One region of the Pseudomonas sp. C11 genome, then DNA from elsewhere that is predicted to be linked to it. Evidence: predicted binding sites of a transcription regulator. Region 1 holds the regulator's gene; the other holds the start of a gene.
What was found. The regulator FliA, encoded in region 1, starts transcription of late flagellar genes. The targets are predictions, from matches to a motif close to CTAAAGTTTNNNNNNNNNNNGCCGNTAA.
Positions count from the first base shown of each region.

Region 2: the regulator FliA is predicted to act here: its motif matches at 2,656-2,683, upstream of VC352_RS18520 (methyl-accepting chemotaxis protein).

Region 1 covers NZ_JAWIIP010000002.1:138,309-143,103, reverse strand. The annotation lists gene flhF (flagellar biosynthesis protein FlhF) at 1-978, shown strand, start outside; gene fleN (flagellar synthesis regulator FleN) at 1,066-1,896, shown strand; gene fliA (RNA polymerase sigma factor FliA) at 1,893-2,639, shown strand; gene VC352_RS03780 (chemotaxis response regulator CheY) at 2,740-3,114, shown strand; gene VC352_RS03775 (protein phosphatase CheZ) at 3,134-3,922, shown strand; gene VC352_RS03770 (chemotaxis protein CheA) at 3,935-4,795, shown strand, end outside.
Region 2 covers NZ_JAWIIP010000011.1:164,319-169,113, forward strand. The annotation lists gene VC352_RS18500 (class I SAM-dependent methyltransferase) at 1-290, shown strand, start outside; yybP-ykoY riboswitch at 327-513, shown strand; gene VC352_RS18505 (TMEM165/GDT1 family protein) at 540-1,121, shown strand; gene VC352_RS18510 (ketosteroid isomerase-related protein) at 1,232-1,675, shown strand; gene VC352_RS18515 (M48 family metallopeptidase) at 1,693-2,514, opposite strand; gene VC352_RS18520 (methyl-accepting chemotaxis protein) at 2,716-4,795, shown strand, end outside.

The sequences.
Region 1 (4,795 bases):
GTCGAGAAGCCGGTGGCTGCCGCGCCCAGTGTCGATCCGCGTGCGCTCGATGCCATGCGCTTCGAGCTGCACGGCCTGCGTGAGCTGATCGAAGTACAACTGGGCTCCATCGCCTGGGGGCAAATGCAGAGCCGTCGCCCGCAGCAGGCCAACCTGTGGCGCCGCTTGCAGCGTATGGGCCTGTCGGCCGAGCTGTCGCAGGCGTTGCTCGACCGCGTGGCAGGTGTCGCCGAGCCGCGTCAGGCCTGGCGCATGCTCCTGGCGCACCTGGCCCATGCGATCAAGACGCCCAAGGTCGAGCCGTTGGAAGAGGGCGGGGTGATTGCCCTGGTCGGCCCCGCCGGCATGGGCAAGACCACCACGCTGGCCAAGCTGGCCGCGCGTTACGTGCTTAAGTACGGTGCTCAGCAGGTCGCTCTGGTGAGTATGGACAGCTTCCGTATCGGCGCCCAGGAACAGCTCAAGACCCTGGGGCGCATCCTCGGCGTCTCGGTGACTCAGATCGATCCGGGGCAGTCGCTGCTGCAAGCCCTGGCGCCCCTGGCCAAGAAACGTGTCGTACTGATCGATACGGCGGGGTTGCCCGCCAACGATCCGGCCCTGCGTCTGCAGCTCGAAAGCCTGTCTGCGCGCGGCCTGAAAGCCAAGAATTATCTGGTGCTGGCCGCTACCAGTCAGAGACAGGTGCTCAAGGCGGCCTACCATAGTTACAAGCGTTGCGGCCTTTCCGGCTGCATACTGACCAAGCTGGACGAGGCCGTGAGCCTGGGTGAGGTTTTGGGTCTGGCTATAGGCCAGCATCTGCCGGTAGCCTATGTCACGGACGGGCCGCGGATTCCGGATGATCTGCACGTTCCGCGTAGCCACCAACTGGTCAGCCGCGCGGTGGGATTGCAGGCGCCGGAGGAGCCGAGCGAGGACGCCATGGCGCAATTGTTCGCCGGTCTCTATCAAGGAACCGCGCGGCGCGTCGGCTGAAGCGCTAAAGTGTTGCAAACCCTGCGTTTTTTGCAGGGGCGAACGGCCGGTTGGCCAAGTCGAAGTTAGACAAGGTATTGAGAGAACATGGGTATGCATCCCGTACAGGTGATCGCGGTAACCGGCGGCAAGGGCGGTGTCGGTAAGACCAACGTGTCGGTGAATCTGTCCATGGCCCTCGCCGATCTGGGGCGCCGGGTGATGTTGATGGACGCCGACCTTGGGCTCGCCAACGTCGATGTGCTGCTGGGGCTGAGCCCCAAGCGCACCCTGGCCGACGTGATCGCTGGTGAGTGCGACCTGCGTGACGTCCTGCTGCAGGGGCCGGGCGGTATCCGCATCGTGCCGGCCGCATCGGGCACGCAGAGCATGGTCAACCTTTCGCCCATGCAGCACGCCGGCCTGATCCAGGCATTCAGCGATATCAGCGAAAACCTCGACGTATTGGTGATCGACACTGCAGCCGGCATCGGCGATGCGGTCGTCAGCTTCGTGCGGGCGGCGCAGGAAATTCTCGTTGTGGTCTGCGACGAGCCGACCTCGATCACCGACGCCTACGCGCTGATCAAGCTGCTCAACCGCGACCATGGCATCAGCCGCTTCCGCGTGCTGGCCAACATGGCGCACAGCCCGCAGGAAGGTCGCAATCTCTTTGCTAAGCTGACCAAGGTGACGGATCGTTTTCTCGATGTCGCCCTGCAGTACGTCGGCGCGGTGCCCTACGACGAATGCGTACGCAAGGCGGTGCAGAAGCAGCGCGCCGTCTATGAAGCCTTCCCGCGCTCCAAATGCGCACTGGCGTTCAAGGCAATCGCTCAGAAGGTCGATACCTGGCCGCTGCCGGCCAACCCGCGCGGCCATCTGGAGTTCTTCGTCGAGCGCCTGGTGAAGCAACCGACAGCAGACTCGGCCGTATGACAGCAGCCTCTGGACTTCGTATGTACAACAAGGCTCGTGCGCAGGACTCCCAGCACCAGTTGATCGAGCGCTATGCGCCGCTGGTCAAGCGCATTGCCTATCACTTGCTGGCGCGTCTGCCAGCCAGCGTGCAGGTGGACGATCTGATTCAGGCCGGGATGATCGGCCTGCTCGAAGCCTCGCGCAAATACGACTCCAGCAAGGGTGCAAGCTTCGAAACATTCGCCGGTATTCGCATCCGCGGTGCCATGCTCGACGAGGTACGCAAGGGCGATTGGGCACCGCGTTCGGTGCACCGCAACAGCCGGATGGTCAGCGATGCGATACGTACCGTTGAAGCGAGAACGGGGCGTGACGCTAAAGATCACGAGGTTGCTGCCGAACTCCAATTGAGTCTGGAAGATTACTACGGCATTCTTGGCGACACTTTGGGCAGCCGCCTGTTCAGTTTCGACGACCTATTGCAGGACGGTGAACATGGCGGACTGCACGAAGACGCCGGGCACACCCACCTCGAACCTTCGCGGGATCTCGAAGATGAACGCTTTCAAGCGGCATTGGCCGAGGCCATTGCCGGCCTGCCGGAGCGCGAGCGTCTGGTGCTGGCGCTGTATTACGATGAAGAACTGAACCTGAAGGAAATCGGTGAAGTACTGGGGGTCAGCGAATCGCGCGTCAGTCAGTTGCACAGTCAGTGCGCGGCGCGTCTGCGTTCGCGGCTGAGTGAATGGCGCGCTGGCTGAGTCGCAGCGCACTCGCAGGCAGAAACGGTTTCACGATTAAAGGACGTAGTTGCAAACGCAATACGTTTGGGACTGTACGGAGGTCGACTTGGACAAGAACATGAAAATCCTCATCGTTGACGATTTTTCGACGATGCGACGGATCATCAAGAACCTCTTGCGAGACTTGGGTTTCACCAATACCGCCGAGGCCGATGACGGCACTTCAGCGTTGCCGATGCTGCAGAGCGGCAGCTTCGACTTTCTGGTCACCGACTGGAACATGCCCGGTATGACCGGCATCGACCTGCTGCGTGCGGTACGTGCGGATGAGCGCCTCAAGCACCTGCCGGTGCTGATGGTCACCGCCGAAGCCAAGCGTGACCAGATCATCGAAGCGGCTCAGGCCGGCGTGAATGGCTATGTGGTCAAGCCCTTCACTGCGCAGGTGCTGAAGGAAAAGATCGAGAAGATCTTCGAGCGGGTCAACGGCTGATGTCGGCCGCGAGGGTGCTATGGAACACGATGATTCCACATTGGGCGATCTTGAAACGTCCCTGAAAACCAATGCCCGCGAACTGGTCGATAGCCTCGAAAAAGGTAACTTCGGCAACGCGGTGCAACTGATCAATGAGCTCAACAAGGTTCGTGATCGTGGTTTGTATCACGAGGTCGGCAAGCTGACCCGTGAGCTGCACAACGCTATTGTCAATTTTCAGCTCGACCCGCGCATGCCTCATGCCAAGGAGCTGTCGCAGATATCCGACGCCACCGAGCGTCTGAACTACGTCGTCACCCAGACCGAGAAAGCGGCTAACCGCACCATGGATCTGGTGGAGCAGAGTGCACCACTGGTCAATGACCTGGCCGATGAGGCGCAGAGCCTCAGCGCCGAGTGGGGTCGTTTCATGCGCCGGGAAATCGGCGCAGAGGGTTTCCGTGAGCTGGCCAAACGCATCGAGCTGTTCCTTGCGCGTAGCGAGCGTGACAGCAGCAAGCTGTCCAACCACCTCAACGACATTCTGCTGGCGCAGGATTACCAGGATCTGACCGGTCAGGTGATCAAGCGGGTGACGCAGCTGGTCACCGAGGTGGAAAGCAACCTGCTTAAATTAGTCCTAATGGCCAGTTCGGTAGACCGCTTCGCGGGTATCGAACATGACCACGATGCATTGCGTGCCGAACAACAGCAGCAAAAATCGCCGTCGACGGGTGAAGGTCCGCAGATTCATGCCGATAAGCGTGATGACGTCGCCTCCAATCAGGACGATGTCGACGACCTGCTATCCAGTCTTGGATTCTAAGGAGCACCCCACATGAGCTTCGGCGCCGATGAAGAGATCCTCCAGGATTTCCTGGTAGAGGCCGGCGAGATTCTCGAACAGTTGTCCGAGCAGTTGGTCGAGCTGGAAAGCCGACCGGACGACATGAACCTGCTGAACGCCATCTTTCGCGGTTTCCACACCGTCAAGGGCGGAGCAGGCTTCCTTCAGCTCAACGAGCTGGTGGAGTGCTGTCATATTGCCGAGAACGTGTTCGACATCCTTCGCAAGGGCGAGCGTCGCGTTGACGCTGAACTGATGGACGTTGTGCTCGAGGCGCTGGATGCGGTCAACAGCATGTTTGGCCAAGTTCGGGAACGCTCCGAGCCTACGCCAGCATCGCCCGAGCTGCTGGCGGCCCTGGCACGCCTGGCCGAGCCAGCAGGTGCGCAGCCCGAGCCGGTTGCCGAGCCTGTAGCGGTTCAGGCCGCGCCGGAGCCGGAGCCCGAACCTGTTGCCACGCCTGCTGCAAGTGCTGCGTCCTCCGACATCACCGATAGCGAGTTCGAGCAACTGCTCGATGCACTGGGGGATACGCCGCCGGCTGCGCCCGAAGCCAGCGCCGGCAGTGACGATATCACCGACGATGAATTCGAAGCGCTGCTCGATCAACTGCATGGCAAAGGTCAGTTCGCCGCGCCAGCCGCATCGGCACCGGCCCCTGCAGCTCCTGCTGCTGCCGCGCCCGCCGCACCTGCCGGTGACGATATCACCGACGACGAATTCGAAGCCTTGCTCGATCAGTTGCACGGCAAGGGCCAGTTCGCCGCGCCGGCTTCGCCTGCCGCGCCTGTAGCGGCCGCGCCAGCCGCCGCCCCGAGTGCCCCGGCCGGTGACGACATCACGGATGACGAG
Region 2 (4,795 bases), on a different contig from region 1:
CCCGCAACGGCCTTGAGGCCAACGTCATCGCCGGTACCGGCATCGAGTCGGCTCCCGAGGGGCTGAGCGCCATCGTCAGCAATCCGCCTTTCCATCAAGGCGTACACACCGACTACCAGGCCAGCGAGAACCTGCTGACCCAGGCCAAACGCCATCTGCTCAAAGGTGGAGAGCTGCGCCTGGTGGCCAATAGTTTTCTCAAGTATCCCCCGCTGATCGCGCGTCATCTCGGCCCCTGCCACACCCTTGCCGAGGCCGACGGTTTCCGCATCTACAGCGCACGCGGCTGAATGGGCTTGCTCCTGAGCAGGCGCTTGGGCACAATTGCGCCCGTCCTAGGGGAGTAGTCTCCCGCGAGCGCCCTGCTCGCCCGGCATGCGTCAACACACTTGCTCCACAGAGCATGGCGCATGCGACCCAAGGCCTTCTTAGAGAGGCCCGCGGTTTGACAAGACCTATGACACGCACAACCTCACCCGGGGCGGGAAGGTCGTTCGTGTCATACGCCGTGTCGACCCGCCCCTTTAGGAAACCTGATGCTGGAATCCCTGTTCGTCCCCACCTTCATCGTTGCCCTCGCCGAGATTGGCGACAAGACGCAACTGCTCGCCTTGCTGCTGGCCGCCCGCTTCCGCCGCCCCTGGCCGATCATCTGGGGCATCGTTGCCGCCACCCTGGCCAACCACTTCGCAGCAGGCGCCGTGGGCAACTGGGTTGCCGGCTTCTTCTCGCCCGCCACCCTGAGCTGGATTCTCACGGCCAGCTTCGTCGCCGTGGCCATCTGGACGCTGATTCCGGACAAACTGGACGAAGATGAAGAGTCGGGTCTGAAAAAATACGGCCCATTCCTCACCACCCTGATCGCCTTCTTCCTTGCCGAAATGGGCGACAAGACCCAGGTCGCCACAGTGATGCTGGCCGCTCAGTACCCGCATTTCGTTCTGGTCGTCATGGGCACCACGCTGGGTATGCTGCTGGCTAACGTGCCGGTCGTGCTGGCGGGCAACTTCGCAGCCGACCGCCTGCCGCTGGCACTGATCCGCCGCCTCGCTGCCTGCGCGTTTGCCGTGCTGGCGGTGTATGCGGGCTATCAGGCCTTGAAACTCAGCGGGCTCATCTGACGATTCACTGACGCCACCTGCACGTCATTTCGGCCAATTTCTGCCACCTCCCGGGCACTTAGAGTGCGCAGCACATCACAGTGCTGCCACGCACGTCTCGGGAGGAAGGCATGTCATTGGAAGAACACAAGAAGGTGGTGCGCCAGCATATCGACCTGTCCTGGAATCGAGGCCGACTGGCCCTCGCCGAGCAACTGCACAGCAGCGACTTCCTCTATAAAAGCTCTTTCACCGGCGCCGCACTCGACAGCGCAGGCTTCGCGCATCTGGTGGAGGAAGTCCGCCAAGCCATGCCGGACATTCAGGTGGTGCTCGAGGAATGCATTGCCGAAGGCAACAAGGTGTTCACCTGGAGCACCATGATCGGCACGATCGAGCGCCCGGCCTTTGGCTATCCGGCCAGCGACCGGGTACTGAGTATTTCAGCCATGGCGTTCTGGACTCTGAATCACAGCGACGAAATCCAGGAAATCTGCACCATGTTCGACATGGAAAGCTTCCGCGCGCAGTTGGGTCTGGAAACCCGCCCCTTTGCCGACAAGGCGCTCCCCTGAGGCAGCGCCTTGCCCTGTTACTGACCTGCCTTGGCCTGCTGATAGAGCGGCATCACCTTGGGAATCGCCGCCTGTAGAGAGGCAATGCGGCTGCTGGACGACGGGTGGGTGCTCATGAACTCGGGCGGCGCATTGCCACCGGCGGCCTCCATCTTCTTCCACAGCGAGATCGCCGCGTTCGGGTCGTAGCCCGCACGCGCGGCCAGTTCGAGCCCGATCAGATCAGCCTCGTTCTCGTTGCCCCGGCTGTTGGGCAGCGTCAGGCTGTATTCGACCACGGTATCGGCAAGTGCCAGGCTGTCCTGCCCCAAGCCCAACAAGGCCCCCGCGCCCTGCTTGGCCATCTCGATACCATAAGCCTTGGACATGGCCTCGCGGCTATGCTCGCGCAATGCGTGAGCCATCTCGTGGCCCATGATCGCGGCGATCTCGTCATCGCTCAGCTTGAGCTGCTCGATGATGCCGGAATAGAAGATGATCTTGCCGCCCGGCCCGCAGTTGGCGTTGAGCTCGGGGCTCTTGATCAGATTGACCTCCCAGTTCCAGTTGGCCGCATCCGGCCGAAAGCGCGGCGCCTGCGGGATCAGTCGATTGGCCACAGCCTGCACTCGCTTGGCATTGGCGCTGGTCTTGTCCAGAACGCCTTTGCTCGACGCCTCGCTAAGCGTCTGCTGGTAAGACTGGGCGTACATCTGGTTGACCTGATCGGCTGACAACATGCTGAACATGTACTGCTTGCGCTCCACGCCAACGGCGCCACCGCTGGTGGTGTTGACCGCCTGGCAGCCGGCCAGCAGCAATGCTGCCGCCAGCCCACTCAGGGTAAGTGACTTGTTCATCCACGACTCTCCGAGAAAACGAGTCCGTATGCTAGGACGCAGTCACCAGGCGAGCAACCTGGCGACTTGCGCAATGGCGGCGGGCCATCTTTGCTGAGCGATAGCGAATGTAAGAAAGCGGGTGCTAAAGAAGGGTTGCGGCTCAGGATTTTTCCCCCGCAGCCGATTCAGTGGTGAGACCTATCTGCGTCCGGAGCTGCAATGAAGTTCAAGTCGATCAAGTTCTCTGTCGCCCTACTCGCAGGCGCCAGCGTGTTGGCCGTAGTAGCCGCCCTGGTGCTCTACGCCCTTTTCGCCAGCAGCCGTAGCCAGGCAATGGTGGAAAAACGCACGCACGCGCTACTCGAACAAGCCATCGAGCAGCGCCTGACTACCCTGGTTCAGGGGCAGGCCAGCATGATCCAGCGTGAGCTGGATGTGCCGCTGCAAATCACTGCCGACCTCGCACGCCTCAACGCCATGCTCGGCATGACCGACAGCAATGGCAGCCCCCAACTGAGCATCAGCCGTGAGGAACTCGCCAGCCTGGTGCACGAGACCACAGCACAAAACCCCAAACTGCTGGGCAGTTACATCGGCTGGGAACCCAACGCCTTCGATGCCAGTGACGACCTGTATGCCGGCAAGAAGGGGGACGGTTATGACGGCACCGGGCGCTTCCTGCCCTGGTGGTTCCGCAATGCCGACGGCAGCCTGGGCATCGATGCCATCGGTTCGATGGAAAGCGAGGAACTCCTGCCCACCGGCGTACGTGCCGGTGAGTACTACCTGTGCGCCAAGGAGCGCAAACGCCCCTGCGTCATCGATCCGGCGCCCTATGACGTCGGCGGCAAGATGACCATGCTCGCCTCGTTCACCTCGCCGATTCTGGTCAACGGCGAGTTCCGCGGCATCGCCGGTGCCGACCTGGCCGTCAATTTCATCCAGGATCTACTCAAGCAAGCCGACGCGCAGCTCTACGACGGCGCCGGCGAACTGGCCTTGATCGCCGGCAACGGCCGCCTGATCGCCTCCACCCGTGCTCCGGACAAACTCGGCGAGCCGGCCACCGTCCTGCTCGATGCCAACGAACAGGGCAACCTAGGCAAGCTGCAACCGGGCCAGCCGATCTACTCCATCGACAACCCGGATGATCCCGAGCACAGCCATATCGAACTGTTCCTGAGTTTTGCCATCGGCCAGAGCGATGCACGCTGGGTGCTGATGCTGTCGCTCCCGGTGCAGGTGGTGATGGCGGATCTCAACAAGATGCAAGGCGAACTGGCCCAACAACGCGACGCCGACACCTTCGGTATGACCCTGGTCGGCCTGCTGATCGCGGCGATGGGCCTGCTGGTCATCTGGCTGGTGGCACTGGGCATCGCCCGACCGCTGCGGCAGATGGTGAACATGCTGGACGACATCGCCAAGGGCGAAGGCGACCTCACCGTGCGCCTGAAGGTCGATCGCGCCGACGAGCTTGGGCAGATCGCACAAGGTTTCAACGCCTTCCTGAGCAAGCTGCAGAGCATGATCGGCCAGGTCGTGGTGTCGGTACAGAAGGTCAGCGACTCGTCCGAGCACACCGCCGATATCGCCATCCGCACCAACCAGGGCATTCAGAAGCAACTGGCGGAAATCGAACTGGTGGCCACAGCAGTCCATGAAATGACCGCTACCGCCCAGGATGTGGCGCGCAACGCCACCCAGGCGGCCGAAGCAGCCAATCACGCCGACCAGGCCGCCAATCAGGGCAAGCAGGTGGTGCAGCAAACCTCCACCGCCATCGCCGCCCTGGCCAGTGAGATCGGCCGCGCCGTCGGGGTGGTGCAGAACCTGGCCAAGGACAGCGAGAACATCAACGCCATTCTCGTCGCCATCCGCGGCATCGCCGAGCAGACCAACCTGCTGGCCCTGAATGCCGCGATCGAAGCCGCCCGCGCGGGCGAACAAGGCCGAGGCTTTGCCGTGGTCGCCGATGAAGTGCGCAACCTGGCACAGAAGACCCAGCAGGCCACCGAAGAAATCCAGAGCATGATCCAGCAGCTGCAGCAGGGCACGCGGGACGTGGTCAAGGTAATGGAGCAGAGCCAGAGCAAGACCGACGACAGCGTGCGACATGCCGGTGAAGCCGCCAGCTCGCTGGACGCGATCACTCAGGCCGTCTCGGTGATCAACGATATGAACACGCAGATCGCCAGCGCCGCAGAGGAGCAAAGCGCCGTCGCCGAGGACATCAACCGCAACGTCACCAACATCGGTCAGGTCGCCAACGAAGTGGCCGGCGGCGCCGATGAGGCCA